2 regions of the Fictibacillus marinisediminis genome follow, and region 1 is predicted to be linked to the other one. Evidence: riboswitches for the same ligand, from Rfam matches in the RefSeq annotation. Region 1 holds a riboswitch; the other holds the start of a gene.
What was found. Region 1 has a riboswitch for S-adenosylmethionine ahead of LCY76_RS07210 (MetQ/NlpA family ABC transporter substrate-binding protein). Riboswitches for the same ligand answer to the same signal wherever they lie in the genome.
Positions count from the first base shown of each region.

Region 1 (7,277 bases):
GTGCTTTTGATAGTAGTTTTGGATTTACGAGTCCGATTGATGTCAGAAACATGATGACGAGAGGAATCTCGAACAAAAAGCCAAACGGCAGCGTGAGATTCATCATAAATCTGAAATATTTTTCTGATGTAAAGAAGGTCTGAAACTGTCCATCCGACAGCGAGAGCAGGAAATCCAGCACCATCGGGTAAACCACAAAATAGCCAAAGGCAAGGCCGGTAATAAACAGCAGAAATAACGCCGGTATGTAGGACAATGCCGTTTTGGCTTCATGTTTAGAGAGTGCCGGTTTCACAAACATCCAGATCTGGTGAGCCGCCACCGGAATCGTCAGTGCGATGGAGATGATGCCCGATATCATAAAATACACCCACAGAATATCACTTGGCCCAAGAACCGCAAGCTTCTCGTCCAAATCCCTGATCAGCCAGTGATAGATGTCCTGAACATAAATAAAGGAAACGATGAAAAATAGAGCAAATGTAACCAAGGTAATGATCAGCCGTTTTCGAAGCTCGCTTAGATGATCCACTAGGAGCATTTCTACATCCTTCATAATTTTTCACCTCTGCTAAATAAGAGGAAGGAGATGACGAATGGCCATCCCCTTCTTCTATTATTTCTGGTCTGCTCTCTCTTCCTTTTCATCCGAACTCATCAAATCTTTGGCAGAGTTTTTAAATTCCCTGAGTGTGCTGCCAAATGCCCGTCCAATCTCAGGAAGTTTAGAAGGTCCAAAGATAATTAACGCGATCACTAACATGATAACCAAGCCGGGTATACCGATATTTTGTAACATTGGAATGCCTCCTTAAGGATGTCGTTATCGCTCACCTCCTACGATAAATAAGTATTGTTGAGGAAATATGAAGAAAAATTTAACATTTTATAAACTTAAAAAAGGATGGCATTCACCATCCCTTACACGATATTAATTGCCCGTGCCGCCAATACAACGAGCGCAACAAGTGAGATCACCGATTGTGTCATCATCAGGAGTTTCGCCCGCCTGGAAAATACAGCCGTATCCGCCGGACTGAAAGCAACACTTGTGTTAAAGGCTACAAATAAGTAATCCAGGAAATTAGGCTTCCACCCTTCCCACTCTGGCAGTGAGGACATCATCTGAGGAAAACCAAATTCAGGCTTCCCTGGATTTTTTGAATTTCTCCGGATTGGCCCCCCTCTGTCGATCTCCCAATACCAGATCGCAAAAATCAGCACGTTCGCTGCCCACAATAGACCAGCACTTTGAAATAATTCACTGGCACTCGGCATGCCAAAAAATAAAGAATACACCAAGTCCACCATGCTGCTCATCAAGGCAAAAGTAAGAACTAAAACCCGAAGAATCGCAAATTTCCTCGACCATAGATCATGTTCAGAACTAACTGCGTAAAGTAAAGGAATATAAAGGATAAAAGCAATGACAAAGACCGGCCAGTTCGGGCCGATTGTCACCATATTGGACAAAAGTTTAAATAAGATTCCGATGATGACGATCGCAACATCAGACGGCCAGCGGTAATCTTTTTTCGTACTCATTTTCAATTTCATAAAACCGCCAACTTAAAAAGGGTAGTCAATGGATGAAGGCATGCTCGTCCTCATACACCGCTACCTTATGATATGTCATTAAAAATGGATTGGTGACCTTATCTTTCCAGGGGAATTAAAGATTGATGCTATTCAAACAGTTGAATTTTCGGGTCTCTGCTATTTATGGCGAGTACCGTCTGCAGCTGACCTCTATGGTGATAGACATGTCCGAGAATTTCCAGCATCCATTCGTATCTTGAATAGGACACTCCCCACCACGAGGTTGTCACAACAGACCAATCTTCATTCGTAAAACACGCCGTCTTCTCTTTTAAAAAAGCAAAATGATCAAGAAGCATCTCCTTTATTTCCAAAAGGGTCTGGGGGTGGTGCTTTTCATAGAACTCCTCCATCTCCTGCTGAGTGGCCCCATTCAAGATCATAAAGTCCGCTTTATAGATCACGGCTAGATGGGCGAACAGTTCCCGTAATGTTCTTTTCTCCGCTCCCAGCGAAAGTTCCAGGTCGCTTTCTTCCATGATTTCTAAAATTTTCAGAATGTAATGGTTGGCTATCTCCAGCTGGTGAAAAATTGGTTTTATTATATTCATGAGGACTCCTTTCTAAGTAAACAAAAAAACCCTCATATAAGGGTTTCATAGTGAAAATTAAACGCCAGTGCGACGGTGCTGGTTGTTGGCCTTTTTCGTCTGCTGGCTTTTCATTTGTTTGGTTGATTTAACCGGGTTTGTAGAAAGCTTTCCGTTAGCCTGCTGCTGCTTTTTTTCAGCCAGCTTTTGCTTGATCGCTTCCTGATAGCTCAGCTTTTTAGGCTGCCCGTTATTTTCAGATGACATATTTCGTACCTCCTTATGCCGTATAGATCATACTGTAATGATATCTTCTTCCACATGTTTTGTCTGCATTTTTTTACAAATAGGGCAACTTAATTGGAGAACATGGCCCAATTTCGCTATGATAGATGGCAGGAACAAGGAAAGGAACGCTGCACATGGTGGATTTTGAATTGGATACAGTGGATTGCAAGAGGTTCGCTTTTTCTTGAAGATCTCCGACACAAACACCCATAAATATATTTATACAATGGCCCTGTTGGAAAAAAAGGAATTGACATTATTTTGAATACCTGCCATAATACGAAGTAATTTGATATGAGTACACTCTTATTAAGAGCAGGTGGAGGGAATTAGCCCTATGAAGCCCGGCAACCATTCATGCTGAATCATCAGTATGGAAACGGTGCTAAATCTAACAGCGAAAGCTGAGAGATGAGAGGTCAACGGATTTATTCGGAAGCCCTCTGTCTCTTTTGAGATAGAGGGCTTTTGGTTTAAATCCATGCTCTCAAGACAGTGTAGCACTATCAAAAAATGAAAATGGGGGTTGGGGAATCAATGAAATTAAAAAAATGGGGATTATTATTACTGGGAGTATTGATCGCGGCAGCATTATCGGCATGCGGATCATCAAGCACGAGCGGCGATGGGAAAAGGATAGAAAAATTAACTGTCGGTGCCTCTAATGTACCGCACGCTGTCATTCTAAAAGAAGCGGTTCCTTTGCTGAAGAAAAAAGGAATTGACCTGAAGATCGTTAAATTCCAAGATTATGTTCTGCCAAACAAAGCGCTGGCCAATAAAGAGATCGATGCTAACTACTTCCAGCACATTCCTTACCTGGAGCAGCAACTGAAAGAAAATCCAAACTATAAATTCGAAAACGCTGGAGCCATTCATATTGAACCAATGGGCGTTTACTCTAAAAAATACAAATCACTAAAAGATTTGCCGAACGGTGCAAAAGTGATTCTAAGCAATTCAGTAGCTGAGCATGGCCGAATTCTTTCTATCTTTGAAAAAGCAGGATTGATCAAGCTTAAATCAGGCGTCGGGTACAAAGCACAGCTGAAAGACATTGTTGAAAATCCAAAGAAACTTAAATTTAGGGCTGACATCGAGCCAGCTCTTCTTACAAAGGCCTATCAGTACAATGAAGGAGATGCTATCGTCATCAACACGAACTATGCCATCGATGCTGGACTTAATCCAAAGAAAGATTCCATCGCACTAGAAGGGCCTGATTCTCCATTTGCCAACATCATCACTGTCCGCCAAGGCGATAAAGACAAGAAAGCCATTAAAACCCTGGTTGAAGTGCTTCATTCTAAAAAGATCCAATCGTTTATTGAAAAAGAATACAAAGGCGCCGTCCTCCCTGTATCAAATTAAGATGAAATAAGTGCCTGGAGAATTATCTCCAGGCTCTTTTTTGGTATGGGGCGGAATGATGTGTTTGGCATGTAAAATGCTTGATCTGGCACGTAAAGCGAAAAAAGCGGACAGTAAACTCTTAAAAGCGGCACGTAAACTCAGCAAAGTGGACAGTAAACCATATAAACCCGCATGTAAACTCAAAAATCACTATTCAAACACATTACCTGCACACTAAAAACACAGCAAGCTCCTCAAAAATAATGAAGCTTCCCCTCATCTACGAGAAAGCTTCTTTTTCATCAAATAATTGCCACTTATTTTCTTGGATCCTGCACTTCTTTTTAGCTTTTGACGGTTCCTCTCAGACTGTAGGAGATGGAACGATTGGATATGATCCTTTCTTTTACACCATCCGGAAGATATAGATATGGCTCTGCTTCCTTATAATCCATCCATGCGACTTCCTCGATTTCATCCGGACATAGGGTCCCAATCTTTCCACCGGTTATTTTGCCAAGGAACGTAAAGAAGATCACATGATGCCCATTTTCTTCAAAAAAGGCCTCGGATATTCCAAATACGTTCTCTACTTCTACTTCCAGGCCCGTCTCTTCTCTCACTTCACGGACAGCAGCCTGTTCAAGGGTTTCCCCTTCCTCCACTGCACCCCCGGGAAGCGTATAATAGGAACCTTTATCCCCTCTGTTCTTCACCATAAAGATGTTATCCGATCGTTCGTCCCACAATAAAACATAAACCACATCTACACGTTTCATTTGCTCATCTCCTCTAACTGTTTTGATAGCTTCTCATTACTTATGCAGGCCAACTGTTCAACCTCGTTGAGAATCCTTGTCCTTCCTTTTTCACTCAAAGTCCATTTTTCAGGGACAATTTCTCGATTATCCTCCAGAGGCAAAACATCTAAAACTTTATCATCACTTGCGTACAAAGAAGATAGAAGGTAAAAACGGCGACAGAAGAAAGACTTTCCGGCCAACAGAACGTTTTGATGAGGAGTAGAATTTAAGAATTCAAAAGCAGAGTGAATGACACTCTCTACTCCTTTGTCTTCATTCCGGTTTGGTATGGCTATCAGTCGATGCTCACTAATTCCCGCTTTTGATAAAAGAGGAGCATAGTAATTATATTCATTTTGTTTCAAGAACGAGTTATAAACCCCAGGAATCAGGATCAGCTCTGCTCCTTTCTCTTCATAAAAGGAGAGCAGCTGTTCATTTAATTCTGGAAAATGTCCGGGATGATATAAAATGACATCGGTCTGGTCGAATAAGTGAAGCTGCCTCATGAAAACAAGATCTTCCATACAGCGTAGTGCTGCGTTGTTCATCGTAAAATCCCCTTCTTTTGAATGTTTTCTTTATCCTTTCTTTAAGGGATGCAAAACCCTTCTTTTCTAAAAGGCATCCCCCGAAATAATGTTATAATATGGAAAATTAACAGGTGGAGGAAATAAGCGAATGCTTTTGAAATCTCTCGGTGTAGCTGCAATCGGAGTAATCATTGTATTTGTGGGATGGATGATTAAAAGGATGCCACGACCAAGTAAAAAATTAAAAGAACTTCCAACACGGGAAGTTCTTTCTTACATGCCATTATGCTGCAGAAGATCAAATCGGTTGCCATATAGATCTTCAAAAACGACTTCAATGCCCCAAGGAACTTCCTTCGGTTCGCCTAGAAAGCTCACCCCTTTTTTCTTCTTTTCTTCATAATCACGTAAACAATCATCCGTTTGAATGACTAAGAAGGCATGATTGGAGGCCTGGCTGCCGATTCTTTCAGCTTTATCCGGCGTATCACCCTTCACAAAAACGATGGCGGTCTCTGATTCCTTTGAAGGAGCTACTGTAACCCATCTGTGTCCATTGCCAAATGCTACATTAGTTAATAGTTCAAATCCCAACTGATTCGTATAAAAAGCAACCGCCTCATCAAAATCTTTAACAAGGATGGTGATATGTCCAATTTTTTTCTTCATCGTTCACACCTCAGATTCATTTTGGAGTATTTCATGTTAAAAGGCTTCGTATTCTCTGATGATTAATTCATCTCCGACCCGCTGATCGTTAAGAGGTTCCTTGTCCGATCCCAAATCCGTTGTCCCTCTAGTATGACGGAACAAACTGGAAATTGCATTCAAATACTTAAATTTTTTCCGTAAATATGGTATAATGGATTTAAGAAAATAATCGTACGACTTGGAGGAGCCTGTCACCAAGGGATATTTATGCCCTTGGTGACAGGCTCTTTTTTTGTTTTCAAAAAAAAATGAAAGGTGGTTGTTCACATGTTAATACTGCAAATCGCCATTATTTTAATTGCTTCCAAAATAGCGGGAAGCCTGAGTGTAAGATTAGGACAGCCTTCAGTTCTTGGAAAACTTATCATTGGGATTGTTCTTGGACCTTCGGTATTGGGATTAGTGAACGAGACAGAGACGTTAAATGAATTTAGCCAAATCGGTGTGATTTTCTTAATGTTTATTGCCGGGTTGGAAACGGATCTGGATGAGTTTAAAAGGACAGGTAAAGCATCCACGTTTGTGGGCTTCGGAGGTATCATTGTTCCCCTTGTTTTAGGATATTTAGCAGGTATGGCATTACACCTATCCGTATTGGAAGCTGTATTTTTAGGGCTCGTTCTTTCTGCAACAAGCGTAAGTATTTCTGTTCAGGCACTCAAGGAGATGAACCAATTAAAAACACCTGAAGGAACAACAATCTTAGGTGCCGCTGTGATTGATGATGTAGTCGTTATCATCGCTTTGGCATTCTTAATGAGTTTTGCTGGCGGAGATGTCAATTTAACAACGGTTATTCTTAAGAAACTTTTATTCTTCGCAGGAGCTATTCTTACAGGATGGAAGGTCGTCCCTTACTTTTTAAACAAGTTTTCTTCATTAAAAGTCACAGAAACGGTGATTTCATCCGCTCTGATTATTTGTTTCGTTTTTGCCTATTTCGCAGAATATACAGGAGTTGCAGCGATCATTGGTGCGTACATCGCCGGAGTAGCGGTTAGCGTGACCAACTTCAAACAAGAGGTTTTTGAAAAAGTTGAAACGATCGGATATTCTCTCTTTGTTCCTATTTTCTTTACCTCCATCGGAATTACAGCAGAGTTTTCAGGGATTACGGAAAATATAGGTCTTATCATAACCCTTAGTTTAATCGCGGTCCTAACCAAATTAATCGGAGCTTCAATAGGAGCAAAAGCGGCCGGATTCAGCTGGAACAGCTCACTCGGAATTGGTTCCGCCATGGTCTCTCGTGGCGAAGTAGCGTTGATCATTTCCGCTATTGGTCTAGAATCAAAGCTATTGAGCCAAGACATGTTTGCTGTCATTGTTGTCGTCGTTCTTGTGACAACTATTGTTACACCACCTATGATGAAAATCTTTTTCAAATCAAAAATTAAAAAGGGCGTCAATACTGTATAACAAGAAAAAGTGGACTGCCCGCAGTCCACTTTTTTTATTGC
Region 1 is NZ_JAIWJX010000002.1:1,304,339-1,311,615, reverse strand. It holds gene tatC (twin-arginine translocase subunit TatC) at 1-556, opposite strand, end outside; gene LCY76_RS07230 (twin-arginine translocase TatA/TatE family subunit) at 617-799, opposite strand; gene LCY76_RS07225 (DUF1345 domain-containing protein) at 922-1,557, opposite strand; gene LCY76_RS07220 (DinB family protein) at 1,686-2,150, opposite strand; gene LCY76_RS07215 (hypothetical protein) at 2,208-2,396, opposite strand; SAM riboswitch class I at 2,721-2,835, shown strand; gene LCY76_RS07210 (MetQ/NlpA family ABC transporter substrate-binding protein) at 2,955-3,788, shown strand; gene LCY76_RS07205 (NUDIX hydrolase) at 4,115-4,549, opposite strand; gene LCY76_RS07200 (hypothetical protein) at 4,546-5,124, opposite strand; gene LCY76_RS07195 (VOC family protein) at 5,380-5,775, opposite strand; gene LCY76_RS07190 (cation:proton antiporter) at 6,085-7,236, shown strand; gene LCY76_RS07185 (YjjG family noncanonical pyrimidine nucleotidase) at 7,271-7,277, opposite strand, start outside.

Region 2 (7,277 bases), 300 kb from region 1:
TTGAAATATGCAATGGCTATTTCCTTTTTCATGGCCTTGATCGTTGCCTTATCGGCAAAAAATCTTCTCTCCATTTTCACACATGATCATGCCATTATAGCCGCAGGGGCAGCGCTGCTTTATGTCACAGTTATCTTAGAGCCTGGCCGATCGTTTAATCTTGTGGTCATCTCGTCACTTCGGGCGGCCGGAGACGCTAAATTCCCTGTCCTGATGGGAGTCATATCGATGTGTGGAATCAGTGTCCCGCTTGCTTATTTTTTAGGAATAACGATGGAGATGGGACTGCTTGGCATATGGATCGCCTTTATCGTAGATGAGTGGCTGCGCGGACTTCTTATGCTTTGGCGCTGGAGGTCAAGAATCTGGGAGAGGAAGAACGTATTGGATATTCAGCCAGGTGCAGCTCACACATAGAAAACCGCGGAAGTAAATTCCGCGGTTTTTTTCAATCGATAATATTAATGTTATAGTCGTTCAGCCAAGTATCGATTTGAGACAGATGGGCCATGAGCTGCGGCCCAGTCATTAGCTGGCCGAACCAAGGAACTTTAAATGCTTCACCGTTTGTATCAATAATCGCCTGAACTTTTTCTTTTTTTATCAATTCCAGTATAGGTGAACTGCTGTTATCGATGATCGACTGAAGCCACTCTTTCACACTTTGCGTATAGTTTGGATTATGTGTTTTCGGATAAGGGCTTTTCTTTCTATGAAGAACTTCATCCGGCAGGATTCCGGTAAGTGCTTTTCTGAGAAGGCCCTTTTCCCGCCCTTCCAGCATCTTCATCTCCCACGGTATGTTCCAGGCGTATTCAACGATCCGGTGGTCAGCAAACGGTACCCTGACCTCCAGACTTGCCCCCATGCTCATTCGGTCCTTACGATCGAGTAATGTTGTCATAAACCAGATCATGTTTAAGTAAAAAATCTCCCTGCGTTTCGCCTCCACTCCCGTTTCTCCATCAAGCCTTGGCATTTCCGCGAGTGATTCATGGAACCGCTGTTTCACATAGGAAGATAGATTTAGCTTATTCTTCCAATGATCATGCAGCAGATCTTCCCGCTCAGCCGTTGAACTCATCCATGGAAAAAGGGGCCTGTTCATAACTTTTGGTTTATGAAACCATGGATAACCGCCAAAAATTTCATCGGCACACTCACCGGAAAGTGCAACCGTGGAATGATCTTTAATCAGTCTGCAGAACCAAAGCAATGAGGAATCAACATCAGCCATTCCCGGAAGATCCCTTACTGCTACTGATTCCCGAAGGTGATTGACCAGCAGCTCTGTGTCAATGACACAATTGTGATGGACGGAGCCTGTGGCTTCCACCATCTTTTGAATAAATGGACCGTCGGCGTTCGGCTGGAAATCACTCGCTTTAAAATACTTGTCATTATCCACATAATCGATGCTGAACGTGTGGAGCCGCCCTCTATTCTCTGATTTAAAATGCTCTGCCGCAATTGCGGATATCACACTTGAGTCAAGGCCTCCCGATAAAAGGTGGAAACCGGCACATCGGCAACAAGCTGCCGTTGAACAGCATCCACCACCAGCTCTCTCACATTGGATACGGTTTCCTCCAGCGAATGAGGATGACACTCGCTCTTCACGTTCCAATACCGCCAAAGCCTTTGACCGTTTCTATCAAACGTTAAACCATGGCCGGGCCTAAGTTCACTGACTCCTTTAAACACACCATGTCCCGGAGTCCTTGATGGCCCCAGCCCGAAAACTTCCTGAAGACCTTCCCTCTCCAGTTCGGCTTTTACATCAGGATGAGCCAGGATCGCTTTTAATTCCGAACCGAACAAAAGACGTCCTCCCGCTATAGAGTAAAACAGCGGTTTGACACCAAGACGGTCTCGTGCTAGAAACAATTTTTCTTTTTGGGAATCCCAGATCGCAAAAGCAAAGATCCCATTAAAGTGATCAATACAGCTTTCTCCCCATTCAATATAGGAAATGAGAAGCACTTCGGTATCAGAATGACCTTCAAACTGGTACCCTTTTTTCAACAGTTCTTTTCTTAAATCCTCGGTGTTATAAAGCTCACCATTATAACAAAGTGTGCAAGGGGCGTTCTCTTCCCCCCTCGTCATCGGCTGTGCGCCGCCTTCAAGATCCACAACCGCCAGCCTTGCATGGCCGAAGCCTGCATGAGTGCGGCTCCATACGTTCAAAGCGTCCGGCCCGCGCTTCGATAATGTAGCTGCCATTTTAATCAATGTTTTATTTTCCTGTGAAACGTCGCGCTTCCAGTCTATCCATCCAGTAATCCCGCACACCGTCATCACCCTTTCCATTCGGATGCTGATTCATCCTTCCATAAGCGCCCAATACTTACTTTATGCAGGTAAGTGAGAATGGTTCACCGGTATGAGTGTGTAATTATTCAAGATTGAAAAGCTTGCAAACCAGCCATTAAAAAAACTGCAGCAAAGGAAGCTCCCTTTGCTGCAGTCAAGTGTGTAGCCTGATTATTTAACAGCTGTTTCCTGTTTATCGTAGATGGGCACCCAGCCTTCCTTTGATTTAAAGATTCGGACGGCCACAACTTTGCGGTCATCCATGAGTGTAAAGTAATGGCGATAGTTTTCAGGTACAGAAATGAGATCTCCTGGCTCCAGCTCAACGTCAAAAAATCGTCCCTCTGGCCCTTCAATCGCAAAAATACCGTGTCCGCTCACAATAAATCGTACTTCATCATCGGAATGGTGATGCTCTGCCAAAAAGTTTTTAAGCAGCTCATCAAGATTTGGAGTATCCGGTGACAGGGCAATTATATCTTCTGTCACGTATCCTCTTCTTTCTGACAGTTCATCAATTTCTTTTCTAAAGACCTGAATGATTTCTGCTTTCTCTTCATCACTTAAAGAATAGTTTTCTTTCAGGTGTGCAGGAAGTTTTTCAATATCCCAATTTTCGTAGATTACTCCCTGGCTTTCAAGATAATCACTAACCTTCTTAAGTTCTTCATACCTTTCATTGTTATCATGAAAACGTAATTGCGCCATATGGCATCCCCCTATGCTCGTTTTATATAAGTGATGGTTGTCCACCATGAAACTGCATTAATGATTTCATTTTAATATGATAGGAAAATAGAAACTCAATTGCTTCCAAGTGCCTTTTCGCCTCAAATCCCGATTTGCCCCAAACGGTGATTCCGTGGTTTCGAATAAGGACAGCTCTTGTATCAGGACCGATTGCCTTTCCGAAGCTTTCGGCCAATATCTTAAGATCCGCATAGTTCTCAATAATGGGAACCGTGATGGACCCCTCTTCCTCCCAGATGTTAAAGGCCTTGATCAGTTCCTGCCCTTTGAAAGTAACCTGCCCCTCTCCTGCATACAATTCTGAAATCACATTATTGTCCACAGTATGCACATGGAGACAGCAGCCCGCATCGGTCAGCTGGTATACTTTTGAATGAAGACCGGTTTCAGCTGAAGCGCGGAGATGCGTTGGATCAACCGCATTTCCCTCTGAATCCACCAATAGAAAATCCTCAGTCGTCCTTCTTCGCTTATCCTTTCCGCTTGCGGTAACCAAGAAGGTAAGCGGTTGATCACTTACCTTAATGGACAGGTTTCCGCTTGTTCCTGGAAACCAGTCCCTTTGTGCCAATTCATCCTTAATGTCCGCCAGTTCTGTCCATAGCGCATCAAGCGTACTCAAACTCTCACTCCCTTTTCTTCAAGATACTGTACAATCTCATAAAAAGTAGAGAAAGGATCGTATGCAATGCTGAGTTCTTCGCATTTCTCGATCAGGAAATCTCTGGCAAACACTTTATCCGCAATCTTGGCGGCCTGCAGGTCTGTAATGGAATCACCGATCACAATTTTTTCATAACGGGAAGAATCGTAGCCTCTCAGTATAGTAGGTTTACAGCATCCACAATCATTGCTGCAGGAGGAATCGCAGGAATGCGGCCAAAGAATCTGTATCGTCTCTCCCTGAAAATTACTCCCGTTGCAATAAATCTTATTTTGATTAATTATTCCATCAAGCATTGGATAAACGAAAAAATCAATTCCACCGCTGACGATAAACAGTGGGATATTGTGTTCTTTTGTATAAGCTGCAAATTCATTAAATCCTTCTCGAATTTTTGCTGTTGAGAGGACATAGCTCACAATCTCATTCTTCCTGTCGGATGGAATAAGGGAAAAGAGTTTCTCTACACCTTCCCGGATAGAGATCTCCTGATTTAGAATTTGATCTTTAATGAGTTCCCAGCCGTTCGGAGCAAAATTCTTCATGATATCGATAATATTATCTTTTTCGGTAATCGTACCGTCAAAGTCACAAAAGATAATTTTCGTTTTGCTCATGCTTTTACCAATCCGCCCCACAACTCAAGCGCTTCCTTTAAAGGTTTACTTTCCTGGCTGATCTGTTCAAGAGATTTGTTTAGCATCAATCCATCGATTGCATCGCGGAAAGCTCTGCCGCCGTCCACAGCTCCTCCTGGATGGCCGTGAACACCCCCACCAGCATTAATAATGCTTTCAATGCCAAAATCCTGAAGCAAGAGCGGTGTTAAACCAGGATGGATTCCTGCTGATGGTACCGGGAATGCCCCTTTCCAGTTTGCATCCTTCTCAGTCAGTTCGCCTGCAATGCCGATTGCATCTTCTTTTCGAAGAGCGACACTGCCATATGGTGACGGGAACAATACGAGATCCGCTCCTGCAAGGCGGAGCAGTTTACCAAGAAGCAGACGGTTGGAGATACCATAAAATTCCGATGGTGTAATCGCGCCTGATACGGCAGGATGTGCCATGATCGGAAGGCTAATGTCTGGATCTTCTGCTAAACTTTGCAAGACGTCAAGCCCATAGGCGAAAACGTTAAAGAGTAATGCGCTTGCCCCTAGCTCTGCCGCTTTTTTTGCTTTATCTTTCAGATCATAGGTTCGCCCTGTCAAATTCACCGCATACAGTGTCTTATGTCCGGTCTCTTGTTCAGTTGCCGTTAATACTTCTTTAGCAGCTGTTATTCGTTCTTCAAATGGTGTCAGCGGATTATCAAACAGGATTTCATCATCTTTTACGAGATCCACTCCGCCCAGCGCTTGTTCCTTCAGCTGATTCTTGAAATATTGAAGATCCCTGCCGATCACACCTTTAAAAATACTCATTAGAAGAGGCCTTTCAAAAACCCCCAGCTGATTGCGAATTCCATCAATTCCAAAAGAAGGTCCAGGAAAAGCCGAAGCCAATTCAGGGGAAAAATCAAGATTGATCAGCTTTACTTCTCCATCCAACGATAGTTTACCGAAAACAGTCGTCAAGATCGCCGGCAAGTCCGGTGTGAAGTTAGCGGCAGGATACGCGATTTTAAGAAGAGCCTGTTTTCTGGACGAGCCAAAGTATTGATTTACCCTCGTATCTTCGGGCAATTCATTGATTTCCACTACGTGGCCTTTATGGTTTCGCAGCTGTTCTTTCTGAAGATCCGGCAAGTCCGTCCATGAACCGACCGTCAGTCCGAGTGCAATTCCTTCAGCTTTTTTCTCAAAGTTGCCTTTTGGATCATGAACCAGATAGGTTGCAGTTATTGTCGACATGCTGAAATCCCTCCGAAAGCATAGATTTATTCCAATAAAAAACCTCTTCCCGAGGGAAGAGGCATAATAAACAAAAAGATACCGCTCCCTCTTATCTGTCAGCTGCCGCTGCAAGAATTAGCACCGTTTTTATCCTAAAGGATAAGCCGGTTGCCGGGCTTCATAGGGCTAGTCCCTCCACCTGCTCTTGATAAGAGAATAAATAAAATTATTCGAATGTTAGAATTACTTGTGATTATGACAGGTTACAAAAAATCTGTCAATCTCTTAAATGTACAACACTATCAAAATAATTTCAGCTGGGCAATCCGAACAACGGCTTCCTTCAGCCTGTTCTCATCCGTTAATAGCCCTGCTCTAACATAACCGTCTCCTTCTTTGCCAAAACCGATGCCTGGTGCAACAACGACATGTGCATGCTCCAGGAGATAATCTGCAAAACTTTCAGAGGTGAACCCTGAGGGAACAGGGAGCCAACAGAAGAAGGATCCTTTAGGGGCAGTCACATCCCAGCCGATCTCCCTCAATCCTGAAATAAACACATCACGCCGTTTTTCATACATGGAGACCAGATTTTCCACGCACTCCTGCGGCCCCAGGAGTGCTTTAGCTGCAGCTTCCTGTACAGCTGGGAAAAGGCTGACATAGAAGTGGTCCTGAAGAAGATTAATGCTTTCAATCACACACTCGTTCCCGATGGCAAAGCCTACTCTCCAGCCAGCCATGTTATACGTCTTGCTCATCGTATAGATTTCGACACCCTGTTCTTTCGCACCAGGAACCTGCAGATAGCTGACCGGTTTCTCGTTTTCAAATCCGATGGCTCCATAGGCAAAATCATGGACGACTAAAATATTATGCTTTTCGGCAAAGCTTACTGTATCTTTAAAGAACGGCACTGTCGCTACACCCGCCGTTGGATTATTCGGATAGTTCAAGAACATGAGTTTTGCCCGTTCTGCATCCTCTTGTGAGATTTCAGCGTAATCAGGCAGGAAATCATTTTCCTCTTTAAGAGGCATCATGCTCATCTCAGCTTCCGCCATGGCAAGTCCTGACCAGTAATCGGGATATCCAGGGTCAGGGACCAAGGCTAGGTCACCTTTGTTCAAAAAACATTGTGAAATCTCTACTAAACCTGCTTTACCTCCGAATAAGACAGCTACTTCTTTTTTAGGATCAACTTCTACGCCGAATTCTTTCTTGTAATGTTCAGCAACTGCCTCTTTTAAAAAATCATAACCCCTGAACGGAGAATATTTATGATATTGCGGGTTATGAGCAGCCTCCTGCAAAGCGGCCACAATATGCGGAGGAGTGGGCTGGTCAGGGTTTCCCTGGCCAAGGTTGATGATATCATGCCCTTTAGAAGCAGCAGCACTCACCTTTCCTACCAGCTTTGCAAAAAATTGTTCAGGCAGCCGCGATAAAGCTTCTGCTTGCTGGAATTGTTTCACGGTTACACATCCTGTCTTTCGTAATTTTCTTGAAATTCTAATCAATTATGTTATACGCTTAATTAAAATCTGTCAAAACGTTTTAATGGAGGATAGCATGAAACTTACTGTTGCAGCGATACAAATGGATATTCAGCTTGGCAATCCCAAGCAAAATATTAAGAGGGCTTCAAAACGAATTGAACAGGCAGCAATGAAAAAACCAGATGTGATTGTTCTTCCTGAACTGTGGACT
Region 2 is NZ_JAIWJX010000002.1:1,609,061-1,616,337, reverse strand. It holds gene LCY76_RS08775 (MATE family efflux transporter) at 1-417, shown strand, start outside; partial or broken gene asnB (asparagine synthase (glutamine-hydrolyzing)) at 449-2,313, opposite strand; gene LCY76_RS08765 (1,2-dihydroxy-3-keto-5-methylthiopentene dioxygenase) at 2,488-3,024, opposite strand; gene LCY76_RS08760 (methylthioribulose 1-phosphate dehydratase) at 3,047-3,688, opposite strand; gene LCY76_RS08755 (2-hydroxy-3-keto-5-methylthiopentenyl-1-phosphate phosphatase) at 3,685-4,347, opposite strand; gene mtnW (2,3-diketo-5-methylthiopentyl-1-phosphate enolase) at 4,344-5,585, opposite strand; SAM riboswitch class I at 5,674-5,782, opposite strand; gene LCY76_RS08745 (pyridoxal phosphate-dependent aminotransferase) at 5,870-7,042, opposite strand; gene LCY76_RS08740 (carbon-nitrogen family hydrolase) at 7,128-7,277, shown strand, end outside.
Region 2: linked by a shared signal. The riboswitch ahead of mtnW (2,3-diketo-5-methylthiopentyl-1-phosphate enolase) and the one ahead of LCY76_RS07210 (MetQ/NlpA family ABC transporter substrate-binding protein) in region 1 are both predicted to bind S-adenosylmethionine.